2 regions of the Actimicrobium sp. CCI2.3 genome follow, and region 1 is predicted to be linked to the other one. Evidence: riboswitches for the same ligand, from Rfam matches in the RefSeq annotation. Region 1 holds a riboswitch; the other holds the start of a gene.

The links. Region 1 has a riboswitch for thiamine pyrophosphate ahead of thiC (phosphomethylpyrimidine synthase ThiC). Riboswitches for the same ligand answer to the same signal wherever they lie in the genome.
Region 2: linked by a shared signal. The riboswitch ahead of QN370_RS04080 (TonB-dependent siderophore receptor) and the one ahead of thiC (phosphomethylpyrimidine synthase ThiC) in region 1 are both predicted to bind thiamine pyrophosphate.

Annotation. Positions count from the first base shown of each region.
Region 1 covers NZ_JASJWR010000005.1:45,159-60,289, forward strand. Annotated here, with positions in the region: gene QN370_RS04415 (BPSS1780 family membrane protein) at 1-38, shown strand, start outside; gene QN370_RS04420 (UvrD-helicase domain-containing protein) at 96-2,369, opposite strand; gene QN370_RS04425 (hypothetical protein) at 2,571-2,813, opposite strand; gene QN370_RS04430 (hypothetical protein) at 3,053-4,768, opposite strand; gene QN370_RS04435 (hypothetical protein) at 5,225-5,752, opposite strand; gene QN370_RS04440 (hypothetical protein) at 5,827-6,024, shown strand; gene thiE (thiamine phosphate synthase) at 6,916-7,524, opposite strand; gene QN370_RS04450 (hydroxymethylpyrimidine/phosphomethylpyrimidine kinase) at 7,521-8,330, opposite strand; gene QN370_RS04455 (thiazole synthase) at 8,327-9,124, opposite strand; gene QN370_RS04460 (2OG-Fe(II) oxygenase) at 9,193-10,038, opposite strand; gene thiS (sulfur carrier protein ThiS) at 10,311-10,514, opposite strand; gene thiC (phosphomethylpyrimidine synthase ThiC) at 10,526-12,466, opposite strand; TPP riboswitch at 12,513-12,617, opposite strand; gene QN370_RS04475 (glycosyltransferase family 32 protein) at 12,920-13,708, opposite strand; gene QN370_RS04480 (glycosyltransferase family 2 protein) at 13,800-14,753, opposite strand; gene QN370_RS04485 (valine--tRNA ligase) at 14,875-15,131, shown strand, end outside.
Region 2 covers NZ_JASJWR010000004.1:167,603-182,733, forward strand. Annotated here, with positions in the region: gene QN370_RS04075 (Fic family protein) at 1-537, opposite strand, end outside; gene QN370_RS04080 (TonB-dependent siderophore receptor) at 801-2,909, opposite strand; TPP riboswitch at 2,965-3,072, opposite strand; gene QN370_RS04085 (PAS domain S-box protein) at 3,283-4,764, shown strand; gene QN370_RS04090 (response regulator) at 4,768-5,193, shown strand; gene QN370_RS04095 (EAL domain-containing protein) at 5,171-8,569, shown strand; gene QN370_RS04100 (TolC family protein) at 8,610-9,866, opposite strand; gene QN370_RS04105 (DUF3240 family protein) at 9,824-10,153, opposite strand; gene QN370_RS04110 (CusA/CzcA family heavy metal efflux RND transporter) at 10,157-13,225, opposite strand; gene QN370_RS04115 (efflux RND transporter periplasmic adaptor subunit) at 13,225-14,352, opposite strand; gene QN370_RS04120 (DUF1800 domain-containing protein) at 14,737-15,131, shown strand, end outside.

The DNA.
Region 1 (15,131 bases):
AGCAGCCGGTGGCGGCGGTGATTGATGTGGATGCCTGAGACGGAGTCAGGCGGTGCAATGCCCTGCGGTTATTGCACCGCCGCCCAGCACCGCCCTCAAGCCACCTTATCCAGCTTCGCAATACTCAAATCCAGCAACTTCATCCCGTGCCGGCCAAAATTAATATGCGCACGCGCATTCATGCCACCGCCTTCGATATTGATGATCACCCCTTCACCGAACTTGGCATGAACCACCGACTCGCCGATCCGCCAGCCCAGCTCTTTCTGGTTCGCGCCTAACGCCGGCACCTGTCCTGATGGAGCATCAACCCACGCGGCCTTCGGACTGTCGTAGCGATAAAACGGCTGCACTTTCGGCGACAGCCACTTCAGCGATTCTTCCGGCAGTTCGGCAAAAAACCGCGACTTGAGGTTGTAACGGGTCTGCCCGTGCAGCATCCGCGTCTGCGAAAAACTCATGTACAAGCGCTTGCGCGCCCGCGTGATCGCGACATACATCAAACGTCGTTCTTCCTCGACACCCGCTTCTTCCTTCTGCGCATTTTCGTGCGGGAACAAGCCTTCTTCCAGACCGGTAATGAACACCGTATCGAACTCCAGTCCCTTGGCCGAATGCACCGTCATCAGTTGCATCGCATCCTGCCCGGCGCTGGCCTGATTGTCACCGGCTTCGAGCGAGGCGTGCGACAGGAAGGCCGACAGCGGCGACATCACCGCCGGCAACGGCGCATCCGCATCGAGCACTTCAAAGCCGTCTTCGAGCACGATGGCCGCGCCGCTCACCGGCGCACTTTGCGGTCCGAGGAAGGCCGGTGCATCGTGACCAAACCCTTCTTCGTTGACGAAAACGGTGGCCGCATTGACCAGTTGCTCCAGATTCTCGACACGGTCGGCGCCTTCCTTCTCGTTGCGGTAATGCGCAATCAGGCCACTGGCCGCCAGCACCACATTGACCATCTCCGGCAAGGCCAGCTGAGCGGTTTCAAAACGCGTACTTTCAATGAGCCGGATAAACCCGGCGAGCGACGAACCGGCCTTGCCGGCCACATGCGGCACTGCTGCGTACAGCGACAGATTGTGTGCGCGGGCCGCATCCTGCAATTGCTCCAGCGAGCGCGCACCGATGCCGCGGGTCGGAAAATTGACGACGCGTAAAAAAGCAGAGTCGTTGTGCAAGTTATCCATCAGCTGCAAATAGGCGATCGCGCTTTTGACTTCGGCACGCTCGAAATAGCGCTGGCCGCCGTACACCTTGTACGGAATCCCGGCCGAGAACAGCGCATGTTCGATCACGCGCGATTGCGCGTTCGAGCGGTACAGCACCGCGATCTCGCTGCGCAGCGATCCTTCATTGATGAGGCTCTTGGCTTCTTCGATGATCCATTGCGCTTCGAGCAAATCACTGGTCGACTCAAAAATCCGCACCGGCTCGCCATGACCGGCGTCGGTGCGCAGGTTCTTGCCGAGGCGCTTGGTGTTGTTGGCAATGAGCAGGTTGGCGGTATCGAGGATGTGGCCGTGCGAGCGATAGTTCTGCTCGAGCTTGATCAGGTTCTGCACATCGAATTCGCGCTCGAACGCCGACATGTTGCCGACATTGGCACCGCGAAAAGCATAGATGCTCTGGTCATCATCGCCCACCGCAAACACGGCACCGCGCTTGCCGGCCATCAGCTTGAGCCAGTTGTATTGCAGATTATTGGTGTCCTGGAATTCATCGACGAGGATGTGCTTGAAGCGTGCCTGATAATGCTCGCGCAGCGGCTGGTTGCGGCTCATCAGCTCGTAGGTGCGCAACAGCAGTTCGGCAAAATCCACCACGCCTTCGCGCTGACACTGGTTGTCGTAGTAGTCGTACAGCTCGACCAGGCGGCGATTGTAATCATCGCTGGCATCGACATCCTTGGCACGCAGGCCCTGATCCTTGGCACCGTTAATGAAATACATCAGATTGCGCGGCGGGAATTTCTCATCGTCGACATTGAGCGCCTTGAGCATGCGCTTGATCATCGACAGTTGATCCGAAGAATCGAGAATCTGAAAAGTCTGCGGCAAACCGGCATCGCGATGATGCGCGCGCAAGAGCCGGTTGCACAAGCCGTGGAATGTACCGATCCACATCCCGCGCGTGCTGATCGGCATCATCGTCGACAGGCGCAGCGTCATTTCCTTGGCGGCCTTGTTGGTGAACGTCACCGCCAGCACGCCGTTCGGCGCGACCTGCCCGGTCTGGATCAGCCAGGCGATGCGGGTCGTCAGCACACGGGTTTTGCCGGAACCGGCACCAGCGAGGATCAGTGCATGCTGGGCGGGCAAGGTGACAGCGGCGAGTTGTTCGGTATTGAGGTTGTGAAGGAGATTTTGCATCGGTTGATTATAGCCGCCATGCCCAGCTGCGGATGCGGTTGCCTGCTCCGGAGTTTCCAAGCACGGCCGGCCCCGGAAAATTCGGCGCGATGCCGTTTCCAGTGCGTACGCGAACACTCAGCGACGTCATCGTCAACCAGTAAGTCCGCCGTCCAGTAGTTCTTTGCCTGGATCGACAAGCAGTTCTGACGACAGGGCTTTTTACCCGGCAGCCTCTTCACCGGTGCGCTCGCATCGCAACGTGAACGGCGTGCTGGCCTCGAAGTTTTCCTCTTGATCACCCGGACGTACCCGATCGATACCAGTCATCTGGCGCGCGCCCTGCGCGTCATCCCGATGGAACAGAAAAACTGGCTGTTCAATTGAACCGGGCCGGGAGCTAAACACATCGACATCATGCAAAGCCTGATTGAGGCTTGCTGTCTGCACGACGTCGATCCGCATGACTGCCCTATGTGTTGCAGCGCATGACGCATGAACACCCTCCCCGCCTCTGCAAAATTCACTTCGCCAGCAATCCGTTGTGCTCTGTTTTATACGACATCACCCAACGGCGCAATTACACCGCTGGGTGATCGTTTACGTTCAACTAAGAGACGTACTTATAGCTTCTTTTATTGTTGCTTGATTGGATCTTCATCAGGTGGCTCCTCTTAACCGAAGAGTTCAACTACTAAAGTACATCACCATACAAAACCACCTTTTGATTCCGGAGATTTTAATTCCGGAGATCCAGTTGACGTGCCCGCAAATTTATTGGCATCGTCTTGAGCAATCATACCGTCCATCTGACCTGGTTTATTAGCCATATCCAGGTTATTGAATTCAAGTTTATTATTTATGAAATATTCTAACGCTCCTCTCAAATCCGCATTTGTTTTTGGATCGTTTGCTTTATCTAACATCTTTTGATAAGTCCAAGGTGAACTCCAATCAAGCTGCTCACTTAAAATTTTAGCAGCGGCCGGACCTGTCATTTGGGTGGCTGGCAGCTTGGTGTCTAAAGAAGCCTTCGAATCAAGTTCTAAATCATGCTTGGAAATGGTACCATCCGCTGCCGTCTGGATACCATCTATCTTATTGAATAAGCCTGGAGTATTTACAATAGTCGATATCGCTGATTTTAAAGTAGAAGAAGTAGTAGCCGCATTTTCTAAGTCTATTAATTCTTGCTCACTGTAGTTATGGCTCCAATCAAGGTCATTAGCCAAAGTCCAAGTAGCATCGTGTTCTGACATTTCTGGTGGCGTGGCTGTGAGCGTTTGCGTTGGCGCGGATGGAGGCGTTGGCGCGGATGGAGGAACAGCCGGAGCTAACTGGTTCGCATATGCGAGGAAGGCTAGTTTATTAACTTTATTGTCTATGACGCCGGTACCCATTGCATCCACACTTGCGAATTCATTGTCATTATCTATATAGAAATCTAACGCTACTCTTTCACTCTCACTAATATTCGAGTTATTTCTTAATTTTATCAAATCATCCCTTGTGAAGGAGGTGTCGACCGGAAGAACCTCAGCTAATAGTCTGGCAGCGGCTTCCGCACCCATTGGGTAGGTCCCGAGAGCAGAATTTTTAACAATTGGCGCGGACGGATCAGACTCGTTTGTAGTAGTTGACTTAACTGGATCTTCCAAATATGTCTTGAAATTACTAGGAAGAGCTACATCAAGATGACTCCCCCCATTATCCAGGCATATTTTTTTAAATTCCTGTGGATTATCTATAACTTTTTGACACGCTGCTCTAAGTTCAGTACTAGCTTTTGGATCATTTGCCGTATTCCTTAAACGCTCTGGATTCCAGGCGCCGCCCGTACGCTGTAACCAGCGAACAGCTTGTCTGAAGCTCATATTGGCCGCTAGCGTTTTATCTTGTTCAACCTTTTTTGATTTGTGGTCCTCTTTTTTATCTGGTGATTTGGGTTCCTCTTTTTTATCTGTTGATTTGGCCTCCCCTTTTGCATCTGTTGGTTCGCGTTTCACTTTTTTATCTGATGGTTCGCTTTTTTCTTGCTCGGCCGAACTTTTTTTAGATTTCCCCTCTGTTTTTACATCAACTTTTTCATCGTGCGCAGATGTGCTCGACATGCCAAACATAACGGAAACCTTTGCGAGCAGATCGTCAAATAATGTCGGCGAACCAGCATCCGGTTTTTTATGCTTTTGGTCATAAGATGATTTGTTGTCAATATCGAGCTTAGCAGCTAAAGTTTTCTCGTCCCCAATGAAGGAAGACGAAGACTGTTCCCCATTAACGTCCTTCTCCACAGTGAGGGTTATCAACTTGCTATCACTACTCTTTGAGGCAGAAAAGAAAACATAATCCGTTTCACTACCGTCATCACTGCTGCCTTTCTTCACTGCCGGTGCACCTTTGGATATCGCGTTATTCTTCATGATTTTTACCCCAAAAATAGAAACAAGTTATCAGTATTAAATATGGTCACATATTTTGTGACCTCATGAAATGACTCATTCCACTCAGAACATCCAGATGACGTGGAAAGCGCACTTATAAAGTAAGTGACCCCTGGTTTTATCAAGTTCCAAAAAAGTGAAACCTTCAGAAAAAAAGGCGTCAGACGGGACGGGAGAGTAGCCTGTCGAGTTCTGACTGATTCCATTTTAGGGGCTGCACCAGACAATTCGGCGTAACGCACAACTGAATACAGCGTACGAATTAATTAACAACCGGATTTTTCATGAAAAAAATGCCACTCAGAGGCTAACTGAATGGCATTAATATGGAAGAAACGTTCTTTATTCTATTTTGATACAAACTTTTATTATTTATTTTTATTTTAAAATAGCATTTACTCGTTGCTGAGCCTATTTTTTATTTGTGAATCGATTTTATTTTGTCCATGTACCATTGTAGGCAAGTTCATTTACATAACTAGCAATTTCTGGCTTTTCAAGTAGCAATCTAAACGCAGCTTTGTCTTTTTCATTCTTAACTTGCCCGCTATTCAATAGCCAGAGCACATCTCCCCGAGTCCATAGCGAAGAATTATATACAGTATTCTGCTTATTCCAATGACTAAAATCCATCTTATTAAGATAGTCGATCAACGCTGTATCATTCTGAAGGCCGTAGTTAAATTCATTCTTTGAACTATATTCACCTTGAATTTTTGGATCTTTAATATAAGTTTTTACATTTCCCACAGAAAGTTTATCGTCTCTACCACCCGTATTATTTGTATCCATTTTAGCAAATTCTTCAGGATGGTCTATTACAAGGCATTTTATTGCTCCTCTCAACTTCGAATCAGTATTTGGATCATTTGCCTTTTCTAATAACTGGCTTTTAGTCCAAAAATGATGGTTATCCCAATCGAGCCCGCTAAGTAACTCTTCTGCAGCTTCTTTGGGCTCCATTTTATCGGCTGGTAACGCAGCGTTTATCGTAGTAGGCGCGGCGGGCGCAGGCGCGGCGGGCGCAGGCGCGGCGGGTGCAGGTGCGGGTGCAGGTGCGGGTGCAGGTGCGGGTGCGGGTGCGGGTGCAGGTGCAGGTGCGGGTGCAGGTGCAGGTGCGGGCGCAGGTGCAGGTGCGGGCGCAGGTGCGGGTGCAGGTGCGGGCGCAGGTGCGGGTGCAGGTGCGGGCGCAGGTGCAGGTGCGGGCGCAGGTGCAGGTGCGGGCGCAGGCGTAGGTACAGGCGCAGGCGTAGGCGCGGCAGCATCAACTGGTGATTGGGTTATCGTGATGCTTGAACTTTGACCTGGTGATTCGGTTACCGTGATGGTTGTTGTGCTGCTGCTAGAACTGCCTGAGTTAAAAAAACTGCTTAACGCGTCCAAAATTCTTTGCGCCAATGATTTCGACGTCGAATCATTTGCCTGGCTGTCGGTAGAGTCACTTGGTGAAGAATTGTCACCCTTATTAGCTTGAGATTGTTTGCCGGAATCAATATCCCCTGAGGAAGTAGTAGTTGTGCTGCTCGCTGGAGTGGATGACTGAGAACTGCTACTAACGCTGGCTTCGTTCGATACAGGTGAGGGTGAAGGTGAAGGTGAAGGTGTAGATGAAATTGATGTGGTGGATGCCATGATTTTTATCCCAAAAAAATAACCCAGTTATTAATGTTAAATGTGATCGCATATCTCGCAATCTCTTGAGATGACGCATTCCATACATAATTTCCAAGTGACTTGGAGAGCGCTCTTATGAAATAAGTAGCAAATATATTTGTCAAGTTCCAGAGAAGTGAGAACTTCAAGAAAAAAGAGCCGGAAGGCGGAACGAAAAAGTGGACCTGTCGCGGCCTGACCGATTCCATTCGCGGTGTATCAGTAAATTTTCTCGAATCAGATCGAATTGATAGTCCGACGATCGCGTTTTAACGTAACGGCATGTTCATCGAAGTCACTTCCCCGGCAAACGGCGCTGCGTCCAGTCGGTTGAGGCCTGTCGTGATGTCCGGTTGAACGTGTAATTGTTCTGGCCGATCGTCGTTTGCTATCGACCGATAAAATGGCCGGCAGTCATTGACTGTTGCGGCGGGCACTGTTTTTTTATCCTGGTGATGCCGGTCAATTGCCTGTCAGGTAAACAAATCGCACAACGCTCTCGCAGAATGACGGGGATCGATCGCGCCATACACACTACTAATTGCTGCCACCATCTGCGCGCCCTGTGCCACGAGCGGTCGAGCATTGTCGACCGTCATCCCGCCAATGACCACCACCGGCAGATCCATCACTGCACGCGCTTGCGCAATGATCTCCGGCGCGGTCGTGACAGGGTATTGCTTGACCCGTGATGGATAGAAACCACCGAAGGCGACATAGCTGGCACCACTGCGTTGCGCGTGGTACGCCAGTTGCAAGTCGCCGTAACAGGACGCGCCGACGATCTTGTCCGGCCCAAGCAGGTCACGCAGTTGCGCGACGCTGGCATCGGTGCCACCCACATGCACACCGTCAGCATCGAGCGCGAGGCACAGGTCGGCGTGATCGTTGATGATCAGCGGGCACGCAAAGCATCGGCATAGCGCCAGCAAGGCGCGGGCTTGCGTCAGGCGTTGTGCCGCATCGGCCGTCTTGTGACGATATTGCACGAGTGCGGCGCCACCCATCAGCGCCTGTTCGGTGACTTGCAACAGCCGCTCGGTATCGTCCCAGTCGGGCGTGACGAGGTAGAGTCCGTTCATGAATGGTCCTTGGCGTTATTCTGGTTCCATGCGATATGGCGGTTCGGGATGCGTTGGCCGGTGGCGATGGCAAACGACTGCTCCAGTGTGCGATGACAAAATCCCTGAGCGACATCGAGCGCGGCTTCCATCGGCAAGCCGCAGGCCAGTGCACCGGCAATCGCCCCGGCGAGCGTGCAGCCGCTGCCATGGAATTCGCCCGGCAAACGCGGCCAGCTCCAGCTGCGGCTGGCACCGTCGGTGTACCAGCGATTGACCACCTGCGCATCCGTACCGTGACCACCTTTGAGCAGCACATGGCGGCAACCCAGTTGTAGCAAGGTATCCACCTGTTGCTCGGCACGCCGGTCGCCGGCGCAGAGGATGGCGGCTTCAGGCAAATTGGGGGTAAGTAGCGTTGCCAGCGGAATCAGTTCTGCCAGCATCAGGGCCGCATTGTCGGTCGTCAGGGGATCGCCGTGACCGCTGGACAGGACCGGGTCAAGTACCACGGGCAAATCCGGATTGCGCGCACGCAGCGATCGAATCACCTCGACGATGACCGCGGCATTGGCAAGGTTGCCGATCACGCCGATCTTGACGGCGGCAATATCGATCTTGTCGATCAGCGCCTGCGCCTGTTGCTGCAGCCAGCGCGCCGGCACCGGATAGACTGCGTGCACGCGGTCGTTGTCCTGCACTGTCAGCGCGGTAATCAGCGCCAGCGCATGCGCTCCTATCGCGCCGACGCTGCCGATGTCGGCCTGGATACCGGCACCCCCGCTGGGATCCGAACCGGCAAAGACCAGCACGCAAGGTCGTGTCATGCGGGTCGGCCTTGCATGGGCGACGACGGCGAAGCGACAAAGCGTTTCGGCATGCGGCCTGCCAGATACGCGTGACGGCCAGCCTGAATTGCCAGTCGCATCGCGTGCGCCATGCGCACCGGGTCGCGCGCACCGGCAATCGCCGAATTCATCAGTACGCCATCGCAACCGAGCTCCATCGCAATCGCGGCGTCCGAAGCAGTTCCGACGCCGGCATCGACAAGCACTGGCACCGTGGCCTGCTCGATGATCAGCGACAAATTCCAGGGATTGAGAATGCCCATGCCGGAGCCAATCAGCGACGCCAGCGGCATCACTGCAACACAACCAATCTGTTCCAGCAATTTGGCCTGGATCGGATCATCGCTGCAATAGACCATCACGTCGAAACCGTCGCGCACCAGCGTCTCGGCCGCTTTCAGGGTTTCGGGCATGTTGGGGAACAGCGTCTTGTCGTCGCCTAATACTTCAAGTTTGACCAGCGTGCGTCCATTCAGCAATTCCCGCGCGAGCTGCAATGTGTAGACCGCATCGGCGGCGTTGTAGCATCCGGCGGTGTTGGGCAGGATCGTGTAGTGCGATGGCGGCAGCACATCCAGCAGATTGGGTGCATTCGGATCCTGGCCGATATTGACGCGACGGATCGCTACGGTAATGATTTCTGCGCCACTGGCTTCGGTGGCATCGCGGGTCTGGTCTAGATCGCGGTATTTTCCGCTACCGACCAGAAGGCGAGACCGGTACGTGGTGCCGGCGATAAGGAGGGGCGTGTCGTGATAGGCGTCAGCAGTCATGGAATGGATTCAAAAACAGTTCGGTTAAGGCAAAACGGGTACGGCGTCATCGTACCCTTCTGCGCGTTTCAATACGGCTTTTCTCGCAGCCATTTGTTGGCAATAATTTTGGTCCCTTTTACAACGGGCAACCCGGCGTGCAAGGTTTTTTGTTCGGGCGAGCCGTCCGGCGTCGTGTTGCAAAAAAACAGGGCACCTCCTTTTTGCGGAAAGACATCCAGTCCGATGGACGGGAACGAGGTCGCACCGCCCTCCTCCACATCGGTCAGATACAGAATGATGGTACCGAGCCGCTGTCCACTTTTTTCCAGATGTTTAGCCGCCCCCGGAAGGGCAGGATCGAACCAGTCGAAATGCGGACGGTATTCATTGCCCGCCTGGTACTTTTGCAATTGCAACGGCTCGCCATGATCAACCGGCCAGCCCGACAACGCCGCCAGCCTTGCATCGATGCGCGACATCAGCGCGGTCTCATCGCGCTGAATCGATGCGGATTCACTGGTACGACTTACATCGAACCGAGGGACGCCCGAACCATTATCTATCGTGGTCGAGCGCGCAAAACGTGTCCGGGTCATGGCGGCGATCGCATCGCACTCCTTGTCGCTAAGCACATTGCCCAACACGACAACGCGCGGAATAAATAACGACACCAGCACATCAACCACCCGATCTGGCAAAACAATCTTGTTTGTCGCCGTATCAATCCCGGGAAGCCTGGTCACAGCGACCAGGCCGGGGTGACGCTGCCGATGCGCATCGGCCAGCGCGTATTGCGCCAGCGTCCGATCAAACGGACCATCGCGCTCCATGATCGTCACCATCGCCGTCGAGTCGCAGCCATTGGCCAGATTCTCGACGACCCATTTTTGCCAGCTCACAGGCAGACTTTGCAACGCATTTTTTTGCATCATGATCCTTTCTTGCGCAGGATTGGACAGCAACACAGGCACCACCAGGACACCTGCAAAGAGGCCACAAACGCAGCGGCCTCACTGTCTATGAGGAAAACACAAGAAAAGTTCACCCGTCAAATTAATCGTAGAAAATCAATTGGGGTCAGAGTCAATTTGATAATTCTCAAATAGGGTCAGAGTCAATTTAAAAATAAATTGGGGTCAGAGTTAATTTGATTTTTATCAAATAGGGTCAGAGTCCATTTAAAAAGTGCTTCATTGACGCGTCCTCATCCCCCGCCAATCGCTCGCACCACGTCGACCTTATCCTGCGACATCAACGGTCGCAGCGACCACAAATCGCGCGGGACGATTTCGCGATTGACTGCCACGGCCAGCGACTGATTTGCCAGCGCCAGCGCATCCATCAAATCCTGCAGATGCTGGCCCGGCGCGATCCGGTGCGGCGCGCCGTTCAATTGGATCTCGATCATGGTGCCCGCCATCACTGCTTGCGATAGAGCTCTGCACCGCTTTTGACGAACTCGATCGCCTTGACTTCCATGCCCTGCTTCAAGGCAGCGATGTCGCTGATGCCTTGCTTCGCGGCGTAATCACGCACCTCCTGCGTGATCTTCATCGAGCAAAAATGCGGTCCGCACATCGAGCAGAAATGCGCGACCTTGGCCGAATCCTTGGGCAAGGTTTCATCATGGAATTCGCGCGCCTTGTCGGGATCGAGCCCGATATTGAACTGGTCATCCCAGCGAAACTCGAAGCGCGCTTTGGAAAGGGCGTTGTCGCGGATCTGCGCACTCGGATGCCCTTTGGCGAGGTCGGCGGCGTGAGCGGCGATCTTGTAGGTGATGATGCCGTCCTTGACATCCTGCTTGTTCGGCAAACCGAGATGTTCTTTCGGCGTCACGTAGCACAGCATCGCCGTGCCGTACCAGCCGATCTGCGCGGCACCGATACCGGACGTGATGTGATCGTAGCCCGGTGCGATGTCAGTGGTCAGCGGTCCGAGCGTGTAGAACGGCGCTTCATGGCACTGCTCCAATTGCAGGTCCATGTTCTCCTTGATCAAGTGCATCGGCACGTGACCCGGACCTTCGATCATCACTTGCACGTCATGCTGCCAGGCGATTTGGGTGAGTTCGCCAAGGGTCTTGAGTTCGGCCAGCTGCGCTTCATCGTTGGCATCGAAAATCGAGCCGGGACGCAAGCCATCACCCAGGCTGAACGACACGTCGTAGGCTTTCATGATCTCGCAGATGTCGTTGAAGTGCGTGTACAAAAACGATTCTTCGTGATGCGCCAGACACCATTTGGCCATGATCGAGCCACCGCGCGAAACGATGCCAGTCAGCCGCTTGGCCGTCATCGGCACGTAGCGCAGCAACACACCCGCATGGATCGTGAAGTAGTCGACACCCTGCTCGGCCTGCTCGATCAGCGTATCGCGGAAGATTTCCCAGGTCAGGTCTTCGGCCTTGCCGTTGACCTTTTCGAGTGCCTGGTATAGCGGCACGGTACCGATCGGCACCGGTGAATTGCGCACAATCCATTCGCGGGTTTCGTGGATGTGCTTGCCGGTCGAGAGGTCCATCACGTTATCGCCACCCCAGCGGATCGCCCAGGTCATTTTTTCGACCTCTTCGCCGATCGATGACGTCACCGCGGAGTTGCCGATATTGGCGTTGATCTTCACCAGGAAATTACGGCCGATGATCATCGGTTCGATTTCAGGATGGTTGATGTTGGCGGGAATGATGGCGCGGCCACGGGCGATTTCGGAGCGGACAAATTCGGGCGTGATCTCGGCGGGGATCGAGGCACCGAACGATTGGCCCGGATGCTGGCGACCCATCAGTTCGGCCAACCGGTTGCCCATCGGACCGGACTCTTTGAGCTCGTCGAGGTACTCGCGCCTGCGCATGTTTTCGCGGATGGAAACATATTCCATTTCGGGCGTGATGATGCCCTGACGCGCGTAGTGCATCTGGCTGACGTTTTTGCCAGCCAGTGCGCGGCGCGGCGTGCGCTTGAGGTTGAAGCGCAGCTCGGCCAGCGTCGGGTCATTGAGCCTTTCGATGCCATAGGCTGACGACGGACCGGCGAGTTCTTCGGTGTCATTGCGCTCGAGAATCCATGGCAAACGAAGTGTCGAGAGACCGCTGCGAATATCGATGACGGCGTCCGGATCGGTGTACGGTCCGGACGTATCGTAGACATAGATCGCCGGATTTTTCTCTGCGCCGAACGATGCGGCGGTATCGGACTGGACGATCTTGCGCATCGGCACGCGCAAGTCGGGACGCGAACCTTGCACGTAAAACTTGCTGGAATTGGGTAGTGGCTGGACGGCGGCTTCGTCGACGATGGCCGTGCTGGCGTCGAACTTGGCATTGACGCTGGTTTTGATGAAGGGAGCTTTGTCGTTCATGGTGTTCCTTTGCTTGAGCGAAAAAGCGAAGGAATGGCGGAACGTGGTGTGTGTTCCGTAGCTTCCCTTCGCTGGCATTATCCAGATCAGGTTCAAGGGTATTTCTCACCCGAGCGCGAATGGATTGCGCTCAGGACCCCTAGCTTGGTGTTGATGTGTTGCTACCGTGTGATACGGCGTGGCTGGATTCTACCTGCAAAATCAGACCTTAACCATCCGCTGCGAAATCATTCTTGTTTGATTACGCCTTTCAAGCAAGTCAACTGCCATCGTTGAGATTTACTTTACCTGCCATGACGGATAAACATTATCGCCCACTCGCTCATTTCATGTCCCTTTTCCAATTATTCAAAATAACCGGCATTACAATAGCCGCCATTTTAAATAAAACCAGTCAGAATTGAAGCATAAGCATTCCTTTACCAACCGTACTGATTACCCATAAAGATATTTCTACTGCCCTATAATTATTGGTTCTATTTGGTAACGATAATCCGCATCTCCAAATAACTCATTATGGGACTGCCACGTTTTTTCAAAAATGCTGTAGACGAGACCGAGTTCGAACTGGCTATCGACAAGTCGATATGGAAATTTCTCAAGTAGTGGCCAGATAGCCAAGGTGTAGGGAATACCACTGGCAAGTCGCATTACGCCATGAAATCCGACCCCATTGGTACTGCTCTTGTATTGGTCAATATTCGATATGACGCGCTCAATCACCGCTCTCAAAAATGGATGACCGGGTTCGGCAATAATATGCCACTGCTGAAATTCTCCTGCACCAGTAAAACTTATTTCACCGTGCATTCCCCAGTCATGAAATTTTTCTCCTTGTTTGTTTCTCCAGTGAGAAAGCAAATAATGATCGTCGCTTTTTACGATATCATTCAATGGTACGCTGAGCGTACTTTTTATATCCAGATAAACGCCACCGCACTGGTACATCATCAAATAACGAAATAAATCCGCCTTGACAGCGCCATATTTCGGGCTAATGCGCAAAAAATAACTCAACATTCGCTCACCATAATGCATGAGGATAAAATCAACCATCCGGTCCATGTCGTATAGCCGATGCTCCCATTCCGGATTCATTATTTGCAAACGTGCCGTGTTATTTTTAAGATTTTCCGGCATGGCATTTTTTGAAAAATAGATTTGATGAATAATTTTTGGAATAACTTTTCCGGCAGGTAAGAGGAGTACCCAATTATATGATGCGGCATCTTTCGAAACCATAATTTTATCCTTTAATTGGGCTGCCAATTAGCAAGAAATAAAAATTAACTCCCCTTTTTACCTGCCAAATACAGATTTTTTATGAACGGCCTCACAGCACTTTACTAATAGTATTTAAATAGTTATCTTTATGAAAATTACATTCGGAAGATTTATTATTTTCTGCGAATACATCAAAAGACAATAACTTTCCTTTTTTTATCAATTCCTTTGCATCTGATTCAGAAATTAAAAATCGACGATAAAAATCACTCGCCATTTTCCAATCACCAGATTGCTTTGCATAACGGTAGATATCACGACTTAAAACTAAAAATGTCCCGTTCATAGGCCGCTGCAAATCATCACGCCAGAAAGAGGGAAAATCACCCAGTTCAGCGCATTTTTTCAGCCAATCATTATACGTAGCACTCATATAATGAAGAATACAGATTCCCTCTTCAAGTATCACCTCACCATCCATTACTTTAAATTCATGAGGACCTTTCGGGCATATGCACTTCTCGACTCGTACGGCAGACTTTCCATTCATATAACCCAGAAATAAACAATCCTTATCAACTGGAGGGGCATCATCCGGCATCCTGAAGTCCTGATTTTTCTTGAATAATTTCTGCTCCTTGAACAGATTTTTAGCTTCATAGGTACTGACCGCCTCATGATTAATGAATCGGACACAGCTAACCTTTGAATCGACCTGATAAAAATATTTTTTCAGATTCTGTTCCGGCGAATAAATCAACTCGTCGGAATCAATGTGAATCAACCAGTCAATCCCATCGATCACGCACTTCGTCAATGCATGCAGTACGTTCTTGCATTGGCGCTGCATCACACCAGATGGCCCCGAAAAATCGCTCTTCCGTGCACCCGTCGAAGTGCACACCGCGGGATCGGCCGGGACCGCCGAAAAATCGGCTTCGGTCGGACTATCCAGGTAGATATACAACCGATCGACCAGTTGGCAATGGTGATGAACCCAGGTAGTAAAAGACGGACTCGGGTTACGTACAGTGCAAACAATGGCAATGGTTGGCGGCGTCATTGCGGTGCTCCTTCACGTAGGATTGCAAGGGATTACGGACCGTTTTTTGCCGCCTGTGACAATGGGTTCAGGGGCATCGCTGCTTTATAATGCGGGCTCAGTTCACCCTCAGAGAATTTTCATGGAATTAGCCAAGTCGTTCGAGCCCGCCGAAATTGAAAAGCACTGGCGTACCACGTGGGAAGAGCGCGGTTATTACGGTGCCACCCTCGACGCAGACAAACCCGCCTTCAGCATTCAATTGCCGCCACCGAACGTCACCGGCACGCTGCACATGGGTCACGCTTTCAATCAAACCATCATGGATGGCCTGACCCGTTTTCATAGGATGAGTGGTTTTAATACCCTTTGGGTTCCCGGCACCGACCACGCTGGTAT
Region 2 (15,131 bases), on a different contig from region 1:
GCTCTTATTGTTGCCCTCCAGGCGTGACGACGACCAGGACAAATCAATGAGTAACTGCTCCAGAACCTCGCGGGCATAGGTTCCCGCAGGATGCTGGTCCAGGCTACGACCGGCGCTGTACAGTTCAGTAGCCAACTGCAGAGGAAGTAAGCTGGATTGGTTCGGGATGTAATCGGATACGAAGGTTCGGTCATAGCCTACTGGAGTACGCGTTCCCAGCGGCGCACGCAGTGATTCAACCAGCGGCAGGGAAGCCCGCGACCACTGGAACAGACTTGCCTCTGTCGGGATAGAGCCGTACGGAATAGAAGCTGCCAGCGCAATCTGGGCTGCTTCGGACGCCACGTAGCGCGTTGACCGTCCATCTCCCTGCTTGTCCAAAAAGCCGGCGGCTACAAGGTCTCGCACTGCCCGATTGATGGTGGTCCGGGAGACGTGGAGAACTTGTTCTAATGCATTAGGACTTGTGGGTCCCCCGACCGCAAGGACATGGCGGAGCAGTGCTTCATCGCGTGCTGAAAAGGGGGAGATAGTCATCGAACGGAAAGCCTCTCAATCGTGTCATTTGACGAGATTATAGCGAGAATCTCGTCATGGTGACGAGATTACAGGCTAATCTCGTCACGAAGAGCGAATTCATGACGAGATTTTCGAGGCGATCAGGCGCTGATGTTGCGAGAAACTTGGTTCGTTTTCCAAACAAGAGACCGGACAGCCATAACAACTGCCGCTTGAAAATTTCAACACACCAACTGAACGCCTGAACCGCATCGGCACGCTTTTTTTACGCAGTGTATCGGTCAGAAATCGAGCTGCGCCGATAGTTTGAACGTGCGAGGTGCACCCGCCAGCAAATAGCCGCCCAGCGCCGTCGAGGCATCGCGCCAGTAGAACTTGTCGAGCACATTATCGACATTGGCCCGCAGCGTGGTGGCGATCCCATTGACCGTGGTCACATAGCGTGCCCCGAGATCGACTACGTGGTAAGACGGAATCGTCGCGCGCACCACGCTGTCAGGGCTGAATATCTTGTCGCTGGAATAGACCCATGCGCCATTCAATTTCAGGCCCGCCAGTTGCGGCACCGCGTAATCGAGCGTCACGCCGGACTTGAAGGCAGGCACATTCGTGACACGCTGGTTGTCTTGCACCGCGTCTCCCGTATTGCGCTGACGTGCCTGCAACGCCATGGTGGTGAGACCTAGTGTCAGGTCGCGCGACAGCTTGCCCTGCGCCGCCAGTTCCAGGCCGCGATGGACTGCATCGCCGTTGCGGACATAGTCATAGTTGGCATTGGTGTATTCCAGCGGTTTGCTGATCTGGAACAACGCAGCCGTCATTTGCCAGTTCGGTACCAGCGACGTCTTGATGCCGATTTCCTGCTGACGCGAGGTGCCCGGATCAAGCAACTGATTCACATTGGTGGTGCCGAACGGGGCGATGCCGCCGTGCTCCAGCCCCTGCGAATAGCTGCCATACACACTCAGGCTCGCCAACGGGCTGTAGACCAGTGCGATTGAAGGCAGCACATAGCTGCGATTGAAGGTGCTGCCAAGCTGGACCCGTTCCAGTTCGGCGCGGCGCAAGCCGGCATGCAGCTGGACTTGTTCGGTCAGGCTGATGATGTCCTGCACGAAGACCGCCTGCTCGTTACCTTTGCGTTGCACGGACACCGGTCCGGTAGTCAGCGGTGAGGGTGACACGACCATTGATTGATAGATGTTGCTGGTGCCGCGATAGTCATACACGAAGTCGCCGTATTCATCCCGCCGGCGCAATGTGTCGACGCCCATCGTCAGCTGGTGGCGCAGGTTGCCGGTGGCGAATTTTCCTTGCACCATCGCCTGAGTTGATAGCAGGGTTTTGACTTCGCCAGTGCTCTGATAATCGTAGACGTCATAGTCGCCATTGGCACAGAATCCAGCAGCAAAACCGCAACCGAACGGGAACGCCGCGAAGTCGTCGCGCTTGAGGCGGTACCTGTTGGCGGCGACCGTCGTGCTCCAGTCGGCATTCCATTGATAGGCAAAACGCAGGCCGATATTACTGCTGTCGGTCACCACCGGCTTGCTCCACGGCTGGTCATTGAGCAGCGTGCGGGCCGACACGCCGACCGGCAAGCTGGTGCCACCGATGAGCTGGTAACCGGGCGCGGTGATCTGCGATTTGTGCTGGTTATCGAGATCAATCTGCAGCAATGCCTTCGGCGAAATCTGCCAGTCAAACGCGCCGGAGATGAACTGACGCTGACCATCGGCACCCTTGACATACGAGCGCAATTGCTCGGCTGCGGCATTGATCCGGTAGCCGAAACGGCGGTCCTCGAAACGTCCACCGAGGTCGACCGAGCCGAGCACAGTGCCGCGTTCGCTGACTTCAAACAGGATGGAACGTAACGGCGTGGCAGTAGGGCGCTTGGTCACAAAATCGATCAGGCCACCCGGTGTCGAGACGCCGCCCTGCAAACCGCTCAAGCCTTTCAGGATATCGATGCGCTCCTTGTTTTCAAGCGGGATCGAGGCGTCCGAGGCGATCGGCAAGCCATCCTTGCGATAGCTCGATGCATTGTCTAGCGGGAAGCCGCGCAACGAAAACTGTTCGGCATAACCGACCGCGTTATAGGCTTCATTGAGGCTGGCATCGAGCTTGATGACATCGGCGATGCGACGAATGCGCCAGTCCTGCAACTGCTCCTGACCAATCACGCTAATGGCGGCGGGTGTCTGCATCAGCGGCGCATTGCCGAAGCCGCCAATGGCTGACGCGTTATCGCGTTTCGGTGTCGTATCGGTGACGACCACTTGCGGCAGCACTTGCTCGCTGGTTTGCGCATGCGCCATGGTGATGCTGGCGATGGCCTGTGCCATCAGGAAGGAAATACGTGTCAGGGGAAAAGTCGGTGCCGGCATAGTGTGCTCTGTCAGGTGTGAAAACACTGGAGCCAATGCAGGAGCAATCAAAGAGGTCAGGTACTTTGCGCTTCCCTACGCTGGCATGATCCAGATCAGGTTCGAAGGGTCAATCTCACCCGTTGACGTTGTAGCTCGTCGCACGGGACCCCTAGCGCAGCGGATGGTAGCACAGTGTCAACGGCGTTCGTGACTGCCTGTTCATTAAGCAAAATGAGCGCATTTCAAGAGTGACCGAAGATCACCTTTTCGATACCGCAACTCGCTCTATACTCTGGGCGTTGATGAGGACTGGGTCGGTTCCTTGCCTTGATGGCAGGGTGGCTCGGTAACAGGGCAGTTCCGATCGGGTGTCTTGGGAGCGAACAAGCGCATGGCTACAGATTTCGACAGGATGGCCCGCGAAGAAGCACCGGACGCGGTCATCATCACTTCGCTGCAGGGCGTGGTGCAGCACTGGTCGCCCGGTGCGCAGGTCATGTTTGGCTTCACCAGTGTTGAGGCGATCGGGCACTCCTTGCAAGACCTGATTGTGCCCGCTGACCAGGTCGAGGAACAATCCCAGATACGCCAGCTCATCGCCACCAGCGGCAGCAGCAGCCATGAATCGCTGCGCCATAAAAAAGACCGGTCGTTGATGTATGTCGACGTGACCGGCAAGGCGGTGCGCAATGCGCAGGGCTTTTGCGAATTCATCCTCTTCTGCAAGAAAGACATCACGCTCCTCAAAGTGCACCGCGACGCCAAATCGCTGGATGCCCGCTTTGGCAGTCTGCTGGAATCGACCCCTGACGGGATTGTCCTGGTCAATGCCATCGGCCGCATCGTGCTGGCCAATACCGAGGCCGAGCGCCTGTTCGGTTATCGCGCCAAAGAACTCTGTGGCGAATTGATCGAATGCCTGCTGCCACCGCGCTTCCCCGATGTTCATACCCGCCATAGTTCGCATTACATGCACCTGCCGCGTTCGCGGGCAATGGGAGCGGAGTTGGAGCTGTTCGGCTTGCGCAAGGACGGTACGGAATTCCCGGTCGAGATCAGTCTGAGCCGGCTGGAAACCAGTGAAGGGATGATGGTCATGAGCGCCATTCGTGACGGCAGTGCGCGCAAGAAGATCGAACTGGCACTGCAAGAAAAAAACGCCGAGCTGGAAAATGCCAATCTGGCCAAGGATAACTTCCTCGCTGGCATGTCACATGAATTGCGTACGCCGCTCAATGCCATCATCGGTTTTACCGGCACCTTGCTCATGCGCTTGCCGGGTCCGCTGACAGTTGACCAGGACAAGCAGCTCAACACGATCCAGATCAGCGCGCGCCATTTGCTCTCGCTCATCAATGGCTTGCTTGACCTGGCGCAGATCGAGTCGGGCAAGGTCGAGCTGGCATCGGAAACAATTCATTGCCAGCACATCCTCAGCGAACTGGCCGAAACGCTGGGTCCGCTGGCGACCTGCAAGGGACTCGCATTCCGGTGCGAGGTACCCACCGCAGAACTGACCGTGCAAACCGACGGCCGTGCGCTGTGCCAGATTCTGATCAACCTGATCAACAACGCGATCAAATTTACCGAGACCGGCGAGGTCGTGATCAGCCTGTCTGCACGCACGACCGGGCAGCAACACTGGATCGATTTTTGCGTTGTCGATAGCGGGGTTGGCATCCGTCCGGCCGAGCAAGCCAAACTGTTTCAGGCGTTTTCGCAGATTGATGCCGGTTCTACCCGGCGTTTTGAAGGCACCGGCCTGGGCCTGTACCTGAGCCAGAAACTGACCGGACTCCTTGGTGGCGAATTGCGTGTCGCCAGTCGGTTCGGCATCGGCAGTACGTTCACGTTGTCCTTGCAGGCGGCCTGAGCGATGCCCGCGCGCATCCTGATCATCGAAGACAATCCCGCCAACATGGCATTGATGGGATATCTGCTGCAGGCGTACGGCCACACCGTGCTGGCGGCCACGGACGGCCATGCCGGGATCGCCCTGGCCGCCAGCGAACGGCCAGACCTGATCGTATGCGATGTGCATCTGCCCGGCATGGATGGCTTTGGCGTCTTGCGTCATCTCATGATGCAACCTGCTCTGGTGCCGATCCCGATTGTCGCCGTCACTGCGCTGGCGATGGTGGGCGATCGCGAAAACCTGCTGCGGGCCGGCTTCAACGGCTACCTCGCCAAGCCGATTGAACCGACCTTGTTCGTCACGCAGCTCGAGTGTTTTCTGCCTGCCGTTTTGCATGCCATCATTGACCCCACCGTGAGGACGCATGGCGACCATTCTGATCATTGACGATCATATTTTGAGCCGTGAATTCCTGACCACGCTGCTCGGTTACGGCGGCCATCGCCTGCTCGAAGCGCGCGACGGCATCGAAGGTCTGGCGTTGATGCGCGCAGAACATCCCGACCTCGTGATTGTCGATGTCCTGATGCCCAACATGAATGGCTACGAGTTCGTCATCCAGATGCAAAGCGAGTACGGGATTGCACTCACGCCGGTCATTTTTTATACGGCCACCTATCGCGAGCGGGAAGCCACCGTGATCGCGCAAGCCTGCAATGTCGGCTGGATACTGCCAAAGCCAACCGAACCGGGCGTGATCCTGAAAGTGGTGCATGAAGCGCTCGGCTTGCCGATGCACATTGCCGACTATCTGCCGGCCGAAGTGACTGTCAGCGATCACAGTGGTTTTGGTCAGGTCGACAACCAGCTGGTCGACTATCTGGTGGCGCTCGAAAACAGCAGTCATCAGATCGCCAATCTGGTCGAGGACGATGCTTCGCAACTGTTTGACGCCAATGAAAATCGCCAGGTTGCACAGCGTCTTTCCGCGTCACTTGCCGGCCTGCAGACCGTCAGTTTGCGTTTGACTTCGCTCATCGAACTGGGTATCGAACTGGCTGCCGAGCGGGATCCGCGCCGCTTGCTTGATGCCGGTTGCCGGGTGGCGGGCCGCATCTGTGCGGCGCAATCGGTCGTGGTGGCAATGTATGAACCGGCGTCGACGCTTCCTCACCATCTTGCCTGCCGCGGCATTGATGAGGCAGTCAAGGCAAAGTGGCTGGTGACACCGTTGAGCGGCACGCTGGCCGGATTGATGGAGGGAGGGGCGCTGGTGTGTCTGTCGGGCCTGTCGGGCCAGCCGCAAGAAGCCGGTTTGCCGGACTGGCACAGCCCGCTGCATTCCTTTCTGGGCGTCGCAGTGGCTTCGCGCAACCGTGTCCATGGCTGGATGTATCTGCTCGATAAAGTCGGTGCCGCCAGTTTCAGCGAAGTCGACCAGCAAAGCGCGACCACAATTGCCACGCAACTCGCCATCTCGTACGAAAATTTGCAGTTGGTTAAACAGATCCAGTCCCATCACGAATCCATCTCCATCGAAGTCGCGCAGCGCAAAGAGGTCGAAGAACGCCTTGTTGCGAGCCTGCGGGCGCGCACCTTGATGACACGCTGTAACCAGGCAATGGTGCGCGCCACCGGCGAGTCGAGCATGCTCGATCAGATGTGTCGGGCTGTGGTCGAGATCGGGGCCTACACGATGGCCTGGATCGCCTTTATCGGACCTGACGGCGAATTGCTACCGGTCGCGCAAGCCGGTGCGGTCGACAACAACACACCATTTTTCCCGCCCAATTGGGCCCGTGACGAACAAGGCTGGACGCCAGCGGCGACCGTCATTCGCACCGGTGTGACTGGCATGGTCAATGATGTGATGGCCATCTTGCCGCTGCAGGCATGGCACGAAAAAGCCCGTGCACGCGGCTACCATTGCGCGATGTCGCTCCCGTTGCATGACGGCGGCAACGTGCTGGGCGTCTTCACGATTTGCGCTGGCGTTGCGCATGCCTTTGATGCGCGGCAAGTCGACCTGTTTGAAGAGCTGGCTCGCGATATCGCGTATGGCGTCAACCACCTGCGCAACAAGAGTGGTCGCGTCGAAGCCGAGCGATCACTGAAAGCGTCCGAAGACAATCTCTCGAAGATACTGGCATCGATCGACAACGTGGTCTGGTCGCATTCCGGCAGTCAGCTGCTTTATCTCAATCCGGTGGTCGAGCAGGTCTACGGCCGGCGTGCCGAAGAATTTTTTAGCGACCCGCGCTTGTGGTTCATGGTGATTCATCCGGATGATGTGATGCGGGTGCGTAATCGCCGCACGAAATTGCTCGAGAACGGCAACCTCACGCAGGAATATCGCATCCTCCGACCCGACGGCACGATCCGCTGGATCGAAGACCGATCCAAGGCGGTGCGCGATGTCAATGGCAACGTGCTGCGTTTCGATGGGGTAGAAATCGATATCACCGGCCGCAAGGAAGACGAAGCGCGCTTCGTCCACATGGCCAACCATGATGCGCTGACCGGGCTGGCCAATCGCAATTTACTGAGCGACCGGCTCACACAAGCCATGTTGCAGGCGCGTCGTACCAACCAGTTGCTAGCGGTGTTATTTCTCGACCTCGATCGCTTCAAGGAAGTCAACGACAGTGGCGGTCACGTGCTCGGCGATGCATTGCTCAAGGCCGTCGCCGTGAGGCTGTGCGAAACCATCCGTGACAACGATACCGTGGCGCGACAGGGTGGGGACGAATTCATCATCCTGCTGGCGAACCTGCACACGCAGGCCGAAGTGGTGCTGGTGGTCGACAAAATTCTGGCCGCATTTGTCCCGCCTTTTCTGGTCGAGGGACAAAACCTGTGCATCTCGGTGAGTGCCGGCGTGACGGTTTTTCCGAACGACAGCGACGACACGGCGGCGCTGTTGCGCAATGCCGATTACGCGATGTACGGTGCCAAGACGCAGGACGGGATTTCGGTTCAGTACTATTCGCAGGAAATGGGCGACCGCTCGATCGAGCGGGCCGACCTCGAGGGTCGTTTGCGAACCGCCCTGCACAAGCATGAATTCACCGTGCACTACCAGCCCAAGGTGAACATCGATACCGAGTGCATCATCGGCACCGAAGCGCTGATCCGCTGGCCGCAAGCCGACGGCTCGATGATCAGTCCGGGCGTCTTCATTCCGGTGGCCGAAGAAATCGGTCAGATCACACAGATCGGCGAGTGGGTGTTGCACACGGCCTGCGCGCAAAACAAGGCGTGGCAGGACGCCGGCCTGCCACGCATCAGCGTTGCGGTCAATCTGTCGGCGCGCCAGTTCATGCAGCCGGGACTGCTCGAATCAGTGCGACGCGCGCTGGGAGAAAGCGGACTGGAGGCGCGCTATCTGGAACTCGAACTGACCGAAAGCATGATGATGAATAATGCCGAACATTTCATCACCACGCTGCATGCCCTCAAGTCGATGGGGGTGCAATTATCCATCGATGATTTCGGCACCGGGTATTCGAGCCTGAGCTACCTCAAGCGCTTTCCGATTGACCGGCTGAAGATCGACCAATCCTTCATCCGCGACATCGTCACCGATACGGGCGACGCCACCATCACCCGGGCCGTGATCGCGCTTGGTCACAGTCTGAATCTGAAGGTCATCGCCGAAGGGGTCGAGACGGCCGAACAACTGGCCTTTTTGCGCGCGAATCAATGCGATGAAATCCAGGGATATTATTTTAGCCGGCCGGTCGGGGCGGACATGTTGGCGGGGTTGCTCGAAAAAAGTTGCGGACAGTTCGCCGACGCGGCTGGTTGCAGCAGGGTGCAATAACCGAAGGGCATTGCACCGCATGCCAAGTTCGCGCCCTGATTCAATCAATCGACCACAACAAATGTGCATCCAGTGACAGCCGCGCCTGTGCGGCCAGCGCATCGATCTGTGCCGATTCGGCGGCCAGCGCCGCGTCCATTGCCATGCGCCGATTGGTCAGCGCATCGGTGAGCGAGGCTTCGCCGAGCGTGTAGGCGCGCATCATCGTGGCCGATTGCTGTGCACTCTGGTCGGCGATGCGCTGCATGGTTTGCCAGAGGGTGAGACTGCGCTGGCTGTCGGTGACGACGCGCTGCGCAGCGGCGCTGACTTTCATCTGCGTCATGGCCGCGCGTTGGGTTGCCATACCCGCCTTGGCCACCGCACCATCCCGGTCGGCCGAGCGGCCTGCACCGGGCAAGGTGAACAGGATGCTGATGCTGACCAGACGTTCCTGGCCATCGCGTTCACGACCGGCGCGTACGCCGATGGTCGGGTCGGGCATGCGTTCGCTGGAGACGCGCGCGGCCTGCAAGCCGAGCAGGTCGGCCTCGCCTTGCGCTAGCTCCAGTTCGTGATTGTCGCTAGTGATTTTGTCGCGCCACCAATCGCCCGATTCGGTCGAGGCGACCGGTATCGGCAAGGGTGCGGCATGCGGTACCGGCAGGCCGGGGTAGTTGGTCGCCAGCTGCTGCAAGGCCTGTTCGCGACGCAGCTGCGCTTGTTGCAGCAGTGCGCCGACACGGGCGCTTTCGGTATCGGCTTGCAGCAGTTCGATCTGCGCGGCGTCACCCGCCTTGACGCGTTTTTCGGCGATGGCGCGCAGCTGCGCGGCCAGGCCAACCTGTTCGTCGAGGCGCTCCGTCGCGCTCATTTCACGCAGCGCACTGAACCAGTCTGTTAGCAAAGTGCGACCGGCTTCATGCCACGCATCTTCATGGCCGGACGTGGCCACGACAATACCCTTGTCGCCAATCGCACGGTCTTGCGCGGCTTTGCCGAACCAGCGTACGGAGCGCTCCAGCGCCACATCCTGTTCGTTGTAGCGACCGCCGATCTGGTCGGTACGCCGGCTCAGTCCGGTGCGCACGGTCCACTCATGGGTGCCGGCATCAAGACGGGATTTGCCGGCACGGGCCAGGTCGATATTGATTGCGCTGGCGCGCACTTGCGGCAAATTTTCCAGCACGGTGCGCACCACCTGCTCCGGTGGCAACACCGATTGCGCCAGTACCGGTGCACTGAACGCAACCAGCGCCAGCCACAGCACGGCCTTCAATGCAGCCTCCCGAAACCGCTCAGCGCCGTGATCCACCATGCTACATCCGGGTTATGGATCTCGGCAGCCAATGCGTCGAGCAACTGGCGCAGTTCACTGTCACTGCCGGCAATCAGCACCAGCTTGCGGCGGCACCGGCCCTGGACTTTTTCCATTGTCGTCAGCAGCGTCGCACCGTTACCCATGCCTTCGGCATCGACGATGGTAAAACCGCGTGCCCACTGCGGATGCAGCATCAAAAAATCGAGTACGTCTTCTTCCAGCGCGACCGGAATGGCCAGCGTCAGCAAGGCGTCATGAGGAGAAAGGGGGGAAGTAGTCATCATGCTCTAGCTCCGTTCCGGCACGCCGAAGCGCTGGAACAACAAGGGTAAAAGAATCAGCGTCAGCAGCGTGGCCGAGACTAGTCCGCCGATGACGACAATGGCCAGGGGCCGCTGGATTTCCGAACCGGGACCGGTCGCCAGCAACAGCGGGATCAGGCCGAAGCCGGTGATGCAGGCGGTCATCATGACCGGCCGGAAGCGGCGTAATGCGCCTTCGGTGACGACTTCCACCAGCGCCGCGCCGCGCGCCACCATCTGGTTGAAGCAAGTGATCATCACCAGTCCGTTAAGCACCGCGATACCCATCAGTGCAATGAAGCCAATGGATGCCGGTACCGATAGATACTCGCCAGTAACAGCGAGGGCGATCACGCCGCCGAGCAGCGCAAACGGAATATTGACGAACACCAGCAGCGACTGCCGCACGCTGCCCAGCGTCGTGAACAGCAAAAAGAAAATCAGCGCCAGCGCGATCGGCACGACGATGGCCAGCCGCGCCGCAGCCCGTTGCTGGTTCTCGAACTGGCCACCCCACGACAAGCGATAACCGGCCGGCAGCTTGACCTGTTGCGCCACCTTCGCCCTGGCTTCATCGACAAAGCCGACCAGATCGCGTTCGCGCACATTGGCCCGCACGACCACCATGCGCGACGAATTTTCGCGTTCGACCTTGACCGGCCCGTCGACCGTGCGCAGCCTGGCCAGCTGGCTCAATGCGACCGTGCTGCCATCGGCCACCGGCAAACGCAACTGGCTGAACAGGGTCGCTGACATATGCAACGCATCGCTGCCACGAATGAGCAACGGCACACGCTTGCCGTCTTCAATGACGATGCCACTGCTGCGGCCTTCGACCAACGTGCGCAAATCATTCTGGATTTGCTCGACGCTAAAGCCGAAGCGTCCGGCGGCAGCGCGGTCGATATCCACCTGCAGGTATTGCACGCCTTCGTTTTTCACGGTCAGTACATCCTGGCTACCGGTGATGCCGCTGACGGTCTTGACGATCTGGTCGGCCAGTTTGGTGAGTACCGTATTGTCGGCACCATAGACCTTGATGGCGAGGTCGCCGCGTACGCCCGACAGCATTTCGGAGGTGCGCATTTCGATCGGCTGCGTGAAGCTGAAGTTCATGCCGGGGAAGGTGGCGGCGACGCGGCGCAGGCTATCGATGAGCGCGTCCTTGTTCTTGCTTTTCCATTGCTCGCGCGGCTTGAGGACCAGGAAGGTATCGGTCTCGTTGAGGCCCATCGGGTCCAGCCCGAGTTCGTCGGAGCCCGCGCGAGCGACAATGCTCAGTACGTCGGGCACTTCGGCGAGCAGGCGTTTCTGGATCGCCAGATCAAGCCGTGCGGATTCCTGCAGATTGATCGAGGGTAGCTTTTCGACCTGCATGATGATGTCGCCTTCATCGAGTGTCGGCATGAAGGATTTGCCGATCAGCGGGAACAGGGCGGCACTGACTGCCAGCGCGACCAGCGCAGCGATGAAGACTGCGCGGGAATGCGCCAGCGAGCGCGTCAGCAGTGCGCGGTAACCGGCTTCGAGCTTGCGCACCAGCCACGGTGCCGGGCCATGGGTTTCCTTGAGCACGAACGAGGCGAGTACCGGAATAACGGTCAGCGACAGCACTAGCGATGCCGCCAGCGCAAAGGTGATCGTCATCGCCACCGGCGCAAACAGTTTGCCTTCGAGACCCTGCAGCGACAGCAGCGGCAGGAACACGATCATGATGACGATCATGCCGGCCGTGACCGGCACGGCCACTTCTCGTACCGCCCGGTAGATCACATGCAGACGCGACAGCTTCGGACCATCGTGTGCGTTGCCGCTATGGGCTTCGATGTTCTCGACGACCACCACGGCGGCATCGACCAGCATGCCGATGGCAATCGCCAGTCCACCCAGTGACATCAGGTTGGCGCTCAGGCCGAACGCCTGCATCAGCAGAAAAGTGCCAAGCGCAGCCAGCGGCAGAATGCTCGCCACCACCAGCGCCGAGCGCACATTGCCAAGGAACAGATAGAGCAGGATGACGACCAGAATCGTCGCTTCGCCGAGCGCACGGGTCACCGTCGAGACAGCCCGTTCGACCAGATTGCCGCGATCATAAAACGGCTTGATGGTGGTGCCGGCCGGGAGCGCCTTCTGCAATTCGGCAAGGCGTTCGCGCAACTGGCCGAGTACTTGCTGGGCATTGGCACCGCGCATGGCCAGCACCAGTCCTTCGACCGCTTCGCCTTGGCCATCCTTGGTGACCGTGCCGTAACGCGTCATCTCGCCGATGCGCACCGTGGCGACTTCGCCGACCCGGACTGCAAACCCGTCGCGCGTGCTGATCGCAATGGCGCGCACGTCGTCGAGGCTCTGGATGCTGCCGCCACTGCGCACCAGCAGTGATTCTTCACCGGCACCGAGTCGACCGGCACCGTCGTTGCGGTTGTTGGTGTCGAGCGCTGTCTGCAATTGCGCCAGCGATAGCTTGCGTGCAGCGAGTGCCTCGACGTTCGGCACGACTTCATAACTGCGCACCATGCCGCCGAGTGAATTGACATCGGCCACGCCGGGGATATTGCGCAATTGCGGACGGATGGTCCACTCCAGCAGACTGCGTTTTTCCATCAGCGACAGCGGACCTTCGATCGTGAACATGTAGATTTCACCGAGCGGCGTGGTGATCGGCGCGAGGCCGCCACTGACCGAAGCCGGCATGTCTTTCATCACGTTGGCGAGTCGTTCGCTGACTTGCTGGCGGGCCCAGTAGACATCGGTGCCATCCTGAAAATCAAGCGTGATGTCGGCGATCGCGTACTTCGATTGCGAGCGCAGCATCACCTGCTTGTTGATGCCGAGCAGTTCCTGTTCGATCGGCGCGACGATGCGCATTTCGACTTCTTCCGGCGTCATGCCGGGAGCTTTCAGGATCAGCTTGACCTGGGTGCTGGAGACATCCGGAAAAGCATCGATGGGCAAATTACGAAATGCCTGGATGCCGGCACCAATCAGTACCAGCGTGACGACGAGCACCAGCAAACGCTGGGCCAGCGAAAAGGCAATCAGGCGGGCCAGCATCAAGGTGCTCCGTCAGCGCCGAGGCCGATCCATGCACCCTTGAGTGCGACCAATCCCTTGACGGCGACCGGATTGCCGGCCACCAGTTTGCCGGTGACAGCGACCGGGTCGGTGGCACCAGCGGAGGCACCAGCGGCCACCTCGACCTTGACCGCTTCAAAGCCGGTCGCATTGCGCACAAAGACAAACGATGCCTCGCCATTGCGCACGATGGCAGCAGCCGGTACACGCAGGCCCGTCGCGCCGGCCGTGCCCTGCGTGGTGGCTTCGATAAATTCATTGAGCTTGAGGCAGTCATCGGTCGCGGTTGGCACCGCGCGCACCAGCGTGCTCTGGTTGGTGCTGTTGACCTGCGCCGATACCGCAATCACTTTGGCGCTGCCGCAGTGGTTCAGTTGCAGCATGTCGCCAGTGCGGATCAAGGCGGCTTGCTGGCGCGAAGCCTGAAACTCGATCCAGCGTGCGCCATCCTTGCTGACGGTGGCCAGTGGCATGCCGGCTTCGATGCGCTGGCCCGGCGTCATTGTCACTTCCTGCAAGGTGCCGCGCACGCCGGCGACTATCGTGACGGTCGGCGACAGCGTATTGCTGCTGACCAGTGCGCGGATCGCCGCGTCACCGATGCCGGCAGCGCGCAAGGCCTGATAGCGTTCTTTCGCGGCGATGCCGGCTTGCTGCGCTGCGCCGCGACTGTCCTGCACCCGCGACAACGCAATGATGCCTTCCTTGAGCAGGTTCTCGTTACGCGCCAGCTTGTCTTGTGCCAGCCGCGCCGCGATGGCCAGGTGCAGGTAATCGCGCTGCATTTCCATCAATGGCTGGCTAAACAGGGTCGCTACCGGCGTGCTGGCCTTGACCTGCTGTAACGACTGCACATGAATTTGTCGGACCACGCCGCTGACGACAGCACTGATGACGGTAATGGCATTGGTCGGCGCGACAACGGTACCGGCCAGGACCTGACCGCCCGTGCCGCCAGCGCTGCTGACGACAGGTGCGGTGGCGATACCGGCGCGCAGGATCTGTTCTGCATTCAACGTAATTTGGCCGGGTGCAGCAGCCTGCGCGGCCATGGCCAGCATGGCGGTGGCGACCAGCGCCGGGAGGTGACGTACTTGCAGGGACATGGCATCACTCATCAGGGTTTTGAATGGGACGGAGTGTGGGGGGCGATTGTTAAGGGATTCTTAATGGCATGCGGTTGTGCTGAACAAGGTCCACAGAAATCACATGGACACTGGTCAAGGTGTGTCCGATGGCGTGACATCGCGCCTGCGGCCTTGATTGCAGAAAGCAATGGCAGGTTCCGCCTTGCCGATTAGTCAGTCAGTTATCAAACATGATGGCTACTTTGTTGCCACCTTGTTGCCGATTTTTCGACTGCTAAAAGTTCACAAAATTTGTTGCTCAAGCCAGTCTCAACCTGCATATAATGCTTCAAGGAAACATTTTGTTGTGTTTTCAGACGAACAAAATGCTGTGTGGAAGTTTTATACCGTAAAGGATTCGCTATGAGCGCCATCGCCTCTTCCCCTCTTCTTGTTTTGACCGCGCCGACTGTCCAGCCCAGTCTTAGCAGCATTACGGCGGTACCTATTACCGATGCCGATGCGGCGCGTTTCCTGGCGCAGGCATCCATGGGAGCGAGTCGCGAGTTGATCAGCCAGGTCAAATCCAAAGGCTATGCTGGCTGGCTCGACGGGCAGTTTGCGATGGCCGGCTCGGGCGCGCGCTGGGACTGGCTGGTGGCGAAAGGTTTCAATGCCATTGCCAAAAAAAATACCGAAGAAGGTTTCGATGCGGTCGTCTGGCGCAAGCTACTCAGCGCACCCGACACACTGCGTCAGCGTATTACGCTGGCCCTGTCGGAAATCCTCGTGGTTGCCATCGATGGTCTGGTCGGTGC